DNA from 2 places in the Paenibacillus konkukensis genome. Region 2 is predicted to be linked to the other one. Evidence: riboswitches for the same ligand, from Rfam matches in the RefSeq annotation. Region 2 holds a riboswitch; the other holds the start of a gene.

Region 1 (4,212 bases), 1.0 Mb from region 2:
CATAAATTCGTCTAAACGATTTTTCCGGCAATCGACACATAGCCGCATAAAGCTGCTCATTGGAAAGCTTACGCTCGTAATATTCCTCCGGGGAAATTGAAAGGAAAAGAACGTCTTGTTCTATACCGTCGTTCCGATCAAGCGAGTAATAAGCGCGATGACGATAGGTGCGCAATTTGTATGCGCTTTCATTTAAGTCACAACGGCGGATTTCTTGTGCCACTTCATCATCTAAGTCGATCCATACATCCGTTTTGATAAAGGGATACATGTCCCGCAAATTAATCCTTTTCATATTCGTCCCTCCATTTTGGTTTGTAGGCAAACCAAAATGGAGGGGGAGAGCGACAGCCAACGCTCCCTTTGACTCGTCTGCGAAAAATATCCAAAAAGCAAAAAAGACTTTGCCGCAGAGCATTCCAACGCTCCATTACGGCATAGCCTGAACATAATCGCGTCAATAACCGGAGACCAACCATATAACAAGACCGCTGTTTGACATTACGGCAACAGGGGGCACATAAAAATCATCTCCATCCTCACATGGCAGCACCGTGAGAAAAGCAACAACATCTGTTTATGTTGGTGTTGTCTTATGAAATAAAAAAACGCCTTGAACTTTTCCCTGTTAAGGAAAAGAACCGGCGCTTGATGCTTGATTATGAGTGAATGAATAGGGAGGACTTGCAGGTGATTTTGGTTCGCTTTTGCCCGAAACAAAAAACAGGCTCTCCGAAAATCGGATGGCCCGTCGTCTCAGAAATTGGATACTACTAAAAGCCTCCTTTCAACTTTATGATATTGAACGAAAACGTACTGTTCCCGACTTGTCCACAATATCAATTTATCACGAAAGAAATGCAAACGGGGTGCAGAATTGGGGAATACAGGGTTCATTCACAGAACCTGTTCGGTGCATGTTCGGTGCAATGAAAGTGCATCAGCGTAATTTCTCAGGGGATCAGCAATTTACGGAGGCCCGAATAGTAGAGGTTAGGTTTATAACGTGCATTTATTCGCTCACCAAAAAAAGATGCACAGTAGCATCTTTTTCGGTAACCGATCTTTTACTTTTCGTCAAACGGATCATACTCCAATAATGCTGTTCGACTTTTTATTTTGCGATATATTTTTTGCAATATTCGTTTCCGATGATAGAAAAAAGCGCGGCGCGATAGTCCCAAACGATCCATAACGATTGCAAACGCCAATTGATCTTGATAGCGCAATTGAATGAATCGTCTTTCCTCTGGAGTAAGCGCCGAGAAAGCATATTCGATCAGTCCGATTCTGGACTTAAGAAATGGTATTTCATATTCAGTGATTTCCAAACGGTGTATGACTGTGCGAAGCAGCGTGTCATTGCGTTGGCCGCAACCGTAAATCGCTACTTCATGCAACGCTTTAGTCAATCCAGGAATGTGCGTAAGCTCTGTTTGTGCGTATTCCAGCCGTGCTTTCCAGTCCGTATAAGCGATCAACCAATTCTCGACTTTTTCATAAGGGGTTATCTGCTCAACTAACAGCATCAGTGACCCCTCCGTTTCCTATTCGGCTATACTGACATATTTCACGCTCCATTTCTTTTCGATACATGCCGATCATCCTTTCATCCATCATTTTGGGGACAACCCAAACCATGAATGAGAAAAAAGAACCACATTGAGTTTGTCCCGTTCTTCACATGACAGACACCTATCCTACACATCATCCTTAATTACTATTTCCGTAAATCCCTCCCTTTCATAGTGGGCCATTTCGTTCAATTCCTATCCCACCTTATGCCTAATTTTATCAATTTTCGATGTCATCCGGCAGGATGATTTTTTAGTCACCCTGAAGACCCAGAACCTTGTCGAAGTAAATCGAAATTCGTCACTAGGCATCGTGCTATTGTTTCTCTAGTCCAAACCGCCTCGCCTTTATTGCTGCTTCTTTGATTGATTTTGTACCGAGCTTTCTACTAATATGACGAACGTGTGTCTTCATAGTATTGGGCGAGATCCCCATCAACTGAATGGTCTTGGACTGGGAATATCCCAAAGCGATTAATTGCAATACTTCTTTTTCAGTCGTGGTTAGCTTACAACAAAATTCCTGACGCTTCAACCGGGTGACTTCTTCGCGAAGCACCTTCGAAGCTCTCGGGTGCAAAGATGGATTACGATGATATGCTTCGCGAATCGCTATGATGATGTCTCGCATATAGGCTTTGCAAATAAAATTAACCGCTCCGACTGCCATTGCCTCTACGACTACCTCTGGGTCATTACTTGAGGCCACGACAATAATGGGAATATCTTTTTTTGCAAGAATTTCTTTGGATGCATCTAGTCCATCGTATCCGGGTGACCGCAGTGTTGTATTTACTACAACAACATCCACATCCAACTGTAAACCAGCTCGTACCGCCTCTTCTTTTGTGACGGAAATGTTAATGAGATGAATATCCGTCGCTGTTTTGAGAAATTCTGTAAAGCGGCGCCCCCATTCCTGGTCGCTATCCACTAGTACAACTCTTATATTCCCTTTACCAGCCATCATAGGCAATTTCGAATGATATTTTGCTTCGGACATCTTATTCCCCTCCAATTCTGCAAATAACAAAAACACGACCCCATAGGCCGTGTTTGGCAAATTGGGTAGCCCGGCGGTCATCACTTGAATAGTGAGAAGATCCGTGGCTTTGCGTCACTGCCTTTCGACAGTTTTGCCGTTTTCCATATTTAGTTGCCGCAGTTCAGATTTAGATGGGTGAGACAAGCCATAATGAGGGGCTAACCTTGCATCCGCTGTGCTTAGCTTTAACATTTCCAGGTTTACTCCCGTTCAAGTCCTTCCCCATTCGTTCGATGACTATTGATTAACTGTAAAACCCACTCTTCGTCAACACGGAGCCTTTCTAACCGATGCCGGAAAAAGATCAGAATATACTGCTGCTCCCCGTCTGGTATCCGCTCATCCTTGTCCACATACTCAATCCGTTCTTCCTCATGGCGGATTTCATACCGCAGGTAATCCTTGTACTGGTGCAAAATTAAAAACCGCAGCTCTCTACTGATCAGATCAAAATTTTTCAATTTAATATAAAAATGCAGCTCGTAATCCGGCGTGTATGGAATCGGCTCTTCCATCAACCGGGAAAAGCGCATTTTGCCTTCTTCGGTAATGCTATACATTATTTTCTTTTTTCCTCTTCCTTGTCGAGCGCCCTCCGGTTGTTCATCGGGGACCTGCTCGATCAGCCCGTCTGCTAGCAGGCCGTGAATGAGCGGATAAAGCACCCCCCAGCTAATTTTTCGCGTAGGTCCAATAGCCCCGTTCAAGATCTGATGCAACAAATAGCCATGCATCGGGTTAATCATCAATTCGCCGAGTACGAATAATTCGTTCAAGCAAACAGCCTCCCCTATAAGTTTAACTTCTTTAATTATATCGAAAAGATATAATAAGTAAACAATAGTATAGCTTATGCTTGCCCGAAAAAAGAAAAAGCCGCGGTCGTCGCGACTTTTTCCAGGCCGAATCCGTTTGTGGCCAATTCCGGTTTCTTTCTTTCGTGCCCCCGTCAAGCCGACTGCTGGTGCGCCATCAGCTCGCGGTGCTTCGGCAGGAACTGCACGGCGAGCAGGTTCGCAATCGCAATGGCGCACATGAGCAGAAAAACGGCATGCATTCCGGCAGCCAGCTCCGATTTGGAGTCGAGCGTTGTCACATGCTGGTTGTAAATCGTGCCGAATACCGCGATGCCGATCGTTTGGCCCATTGCTCGCAATAGCATGCTGGAAGCGTTGGCGACTCCACGATTTTCCCAGCCGACTGCGGATTGCACGACAACGGTTGAGGGCGTCGCGACAAAGCCCATCCCGAGCCCGATCACGACGAGGATACCAATCCAGTAAACGTAAGGAGAGTTCATCTGAAGCGCGGCAAGCCAAATGAAGCCGGCCACCACCAGACTAGAACCGAACACAATCGACGCCTTCACCCCCATCCGGTACATGAGCCTGCCGGCTATGTTGGAAGCGAGCGGCCATGCCAGTGACATCGGCATGACGATCAGGCCCGAGCTTGTCGCGGAATGGCCAAGCACGGACTGAATCCAGATTGGCGAGTAAATCGTCAAGCCCGTCGTGATGCTGAACGTCAGAAATCCGCTGACATTTGTCACGTTCAATACGCGGATGCGGAAAATCGACAACGGCATCATCG
Region 2 (4,212 bases):
CCGTCCTGGCATGTCGCCACGATTCCGGTAGGAACGTGGGTTACGCGAACGGCCGATTTCGTCGTATTGACGGACTGTCCGCCGGCGCCGCTGGAGCAGAACGTATCGACGCGAATATCGTTATCGTTAATTTCAATATCGATATCCTCCATCTCCGGCAGCACAGCCACCGTTGAGGTCGACGTATGAATGCGTCCGCCCGACTCGGTCGTCGGAATGCGCTGCACCCGGTGAGCGCCGCTCTCGAATTTCAGCTTGCTGTAAGCCCCTTTGCCGTTCACCATAAAAATAATTTCTTTAAATCCGCCCAGATCGTTCATGCTGACATCCATAATCTCGGTACGCCAGCCCTGCATATCCGCGTATTTCGTGTACATCCGGTACAAGTCCGATGCGAACAACGCCGCCTCGTCTCCGCCCGCCGCGCCGCGAATCTCCACAATGACGTTCTTATCGTCGTTAGGGTCTTTGGGAAGCATCAAAATTTTAATGCGCTCCTCAAGCTCCTCCTTGCGCTGGGTCAACTCTTCCAGCTCCATTTTGACAAGCTCGCGCATTTCATCGTCCAGCTTCTCGTTTTGCATGACCCGCGCAGCATCATACTGCTCAACGACGCTTTTATATTCCGTGTAAGCTTCATAAGCTTCCTGCAAATCGGACTGCTCTTTGGAATACTCCCGCAGCTTCTTCGTATCGCTAGTTACGTCCGGATCGCATAACAGCTCGCTTAATTTCTCGTACCGGTCCGCCAGCGATTGCAGTCTGTCCAACATGTTGATTCACCCCTTATGCCTGTATATCCGTTATTATATAGTTTAGACGTTAAAACGGAAGTGCATAACATCTCCGTCCTGCACCACGTATTCTTTTCCTTCCAGCCGAAGCTGCCCCTTCTCCTTGGCCGCATTCATCGATCCGGCAGCCACCAGCTCGTCGTAGCTGACGACCTCCGCACGGATAAACCCGCGCTCGAAGTCGGTGTGAATGACGCCGGCCGCTTGCGGCGCTTTGGTTCCTCTGCGAATCGTCCATGCGCGCACTTCTTGCACGCCGGCCGTAAAATACGTATACAAACCGAGCAGCTTGTAAGCGGCCTTGATCAGACGGTTCAAGCCCGATTCCTGAAGACCGAGCTCCTCAAGGAACATCGCCTTGTCTTCGCCCTCCAGCTCGGCGATTTCCGATTCCACCTTGGCGCTAATTGGCACGACTTCCGCGCCTTCCTTGGCTGCGTACTCGCGCACCTGCTGCACGAACGGATTATCGTCCGCCGCGGCCACTTCCTCCTCGCTCACATTGGCCGCATACAGCATCGGCTTCATCGTCAGCAAGTGCAGATCGCGGATCAGCAGCTTCTCCTCGTCGCTCAGCTCCACGCTGCGCGCCGGTTTGTCGTTGTACAGCGCCTCTTTGATCCGCTCCAGACATTCCACCTCGGCCGCGTATTTTTTGTCGCCGCCCTTCATGTTTTTGCGGGAACGGTCAATGCGCTTCTCCACCGACTCCACATCGGCCAGAATCAGCTCCAGATTGATCGTTTCAATATCGCTGATCGGGTTTACCGTCCCGGAGACATGGGTAATATTTTCATCCTGAAAGCATCTGACCACATGAACGATCGCATCCACTTCACGGATATGGGCCAGAAACTTGTTGCCCAATCCTTCTCCGCGGCTTGCGCCTTTGACCAAGCCCGCAATGTCTACGAATTCAAACGCCGTAGGCACAACATTCTTGGGAACGACGATCTCGGTAAGCTTGACAAGACGCTCATCGGGAACCTCTACCACACCGACATTCGGATCTATCGTACAAAAAGGGTAATTCGCCGACTCTGCGCCCGCTTGCGTAATCGCATTAAACAAAGTGGATTTGCCAACGTTCGGCAGGCCCACAATCCCCGCTTTTAAAGCCATGTATAGGACAACTCCTTAGTTAACGTTATTCAATATCCCTAAATATTTATTATATCGCAAAAATGGGGTCTCTGTCACCTTTGTGCCGCTTTTCCATATTTTATTTGGCAAGCGACGAACAGAAGACGAACCCCCTCCTCCGAAAAAGCGACATGATGCTTCGAGGCTGATTCCGTCCGCATTTTCCTATGCAACAAACAGCCGACCCGCTCGGGCGGCGGATCGGCTGCTTTTCATACGACTGAAGCATTTATTTAAACAATCTTTTCTCCGCGTTCTCATGCTTGCGGCTGAAGTAGGCTTCCACTTGCTTTCGCAGGATGTACGCCCGCAAAGAAGTCGATTTATCCCCGCTTAGGTCGATAAATTGGGCGCCGTAATAATGGCGTTCCCCCAGCATCTCCTGCCTTACGATCTCCGCCTTTCCGATCAAATCGAATCCAAGCTCCAGTTCCACTTCGATCTGCCCGGCATTTCCAAGCCCCAGCTCTTCCCGCACGGTAAAACCGATGCCGCTGACGCTAATATTCATCAGATGGATGGCCAACTTAGGATCAAGCTCCCGCCGCTGCTGCCTTCCCGTTCCGATCACGGCGTGGATAAGACCGTTCTCGTCCACCGCCGTCCGGCTGTGCAGCAAAATGCCGGCAGGGCTTTTGTACTTCTCTCCGGTGTAATCGTAGCCCGCTTTGGCTGCTGCCGGCTTTAATGACATGACAGATCCCCCTTTCGCTCACATGATATCGGTTTGATGCAGCGCCATTGCGCTTGTCCGCGAGCCTGATCGCAGCCCAAATAAAGACCGTCCTCCTCCGTCTCCGGAAAACCGCCTTCAACCACCGGGCATTCTTTATAATACCTTCCTTATTCGGCGGCCAGGCTGTCATAGTCCCAACGGACCTTAGACCCTGTAGCTTTGCGTCCCTGCCTTTCGGCAGGTTTGCTATGGACGAACAGACTACATCAGTATTTGCTTCTAGTGCGATGCATCTACAGCTCATTAGGAACATAGACCTATTCCTTTTATTATACAAGGGCAGCCTTGATTCAGGCAACTGCCTGCGATTAGGATTAACGAATTCTACACATACAGGTATAATAAGATCAGAACGCATTTGGGGTACGAGACGATTCTTGCCGGGCACCGCCTCTGATTTCTTAAATCGATAACCCGCAATCCGCTAATAGGTTGAAGTCCAAGGACAAAGGCGAACGCTACCGCTTCTAAGCCAGTTTGTCTTCCCAAAACTATTGCTATATGACAGAAAAGGTGAATCGTATGGATACGAACCGAATCCGCCCGTCAGCGGAAAGCCTCACGCAAGGTCGCCTTATCGTTTTGTTCGATGGAGAATGCCGCTTTTGCAGCGGATGGGTGAAATTTCTCATCCGGCACGACCGGGCCGATCGCTTCCGCTTTGCCCCGCTCCAATCCGAAGCGGCTCGTTCTCTGCTGCCTTCAGCGGCGCTTTCCGCAGCGGATATGGACTCCGTCGTATTGCTTGACGGCGAAGACGTCTACACGCACTCTTCCGCCGTACTACGCATATGCCGTCGATTGGGCGGCGGCTGGGCGCTGCTCGGAGTCTTCAGTTTCATCCCGTCCCGGCTTCGCGACGCCCTATACCGCTGGGTCGCCAAACACCGTTACCTTATAGCCGGACGAGAGCAGAGCTGTATCGTTCCGACGGAAGAAATCCGGCGCAAATTTATCGGCTGAATATTCCTTTATTCTCTCTGGCACAGAGACGACCTTTACCAAATTTCAAGGGAATTGCAGGCGATATCCCCAGTTTCTACAGAGGAATGTGAACAATATTGAAGTTATCCACAATGTTATCCACAGCATGTTAACAAATCGAATATTTGTTCGTTTGGCGGGCTTTGTGGATAAGTAAAACGTAGAAAAGAGGTGCCTGTGTGCAAGAACATATTCCATTTATGAACGCAGCCATTGAAGAAGCCCGCAAGGCCGAAGCGCTGCTCGAAGTGCCTATCGGCGCCGTCGTCGTCTGGCAGGATCGAATCATCGGCCGCGGGCATAATCTGCGCGAAACGTCGCGCGACCCGCTCTCCCATGCCGAGCTTATCGCGATCAAGGAAGCCAGCAATTATCTGCAAGCCTGGCGGCTGCTCGATTGCCGGCTGTATGTCACGCTGGAGCCTTGCCCGATGTGCGCCGGGGCGATCGTCCAAGCCCGGATTCCGCAGGTCATCTACGGCACCGCCGATCCCAAGGCTGGCTGCGCAGGCACATTGATGAACCTGCTGCAGGAAGAGCGGTTTAACCATCGCG

Evidence for each region. A riboswitch is a leader RNA that binds a small molecule or an ion and turns the genes downstream of it on or off. The one in region 2 is predicted to bind cyclic di-GMP.
Region 1: linked by a shared signal. The riboswitch ahead of SK3146_RS23350 (LuxR C-terminal-related transcriptional regulator) and the one ahead of SK3146_RS18530 (PilZ domain-containing protein) in region 2 are both predicted to bind cyclic di-GMP.

Annotation. Positions count from the first base shown of each region.
Region 1 covers NZ_CP027059.1:5,328,480-5,332,691, reverse strand. Annotated here, with positions in the region: gene SK3146_RS23360 (RNA polymerase sigma factor) at 1-418, opposite strand, end outside; gene SK3146_RS23355 (hypothetical protein) at 1,068-1,529, opposite strand; gene SK3146_RS23350 (LuxR C-terminal-related transcriptional regulator) at 1,891-2,577, opposite strand; cyclic di-GMP riboswitch class I at 2,639-2,725, opposite strand; gene SK3146_RS23345 (PadR family transcriptional regulator) at 2,820-3,395, opposite strand; gene SK3146_RS23340 (MDR family MFS transporter) at 3,569-4,212, opposite strand, start outside.
Region 2 covers NZ_CP027059.1:4,304,731-4,308,942, forward strand. Annotated here, with positions in the region: gene prfA (peptide chain release factor 1) at 1-773, opposite strand, end outside; gene ychF (redox-regulated ATPase YchF) at 816-1,916, opposite strand; gene SK3146_RS18530 (PilZ domain-containing protein) at 2,167-2,631, opposite strand; cyclic di-GMP riboswitch class I at 2,784-2,871, opposite strand; gene SK3146_RS18535 (thiol-disulfide oxidoreductase DCC family protein) at 3,256-3,636, shown strand; gene tadA (tRNA adenosine(34) deaminase TadA) at 3,858-4,212, shown strand, end outside.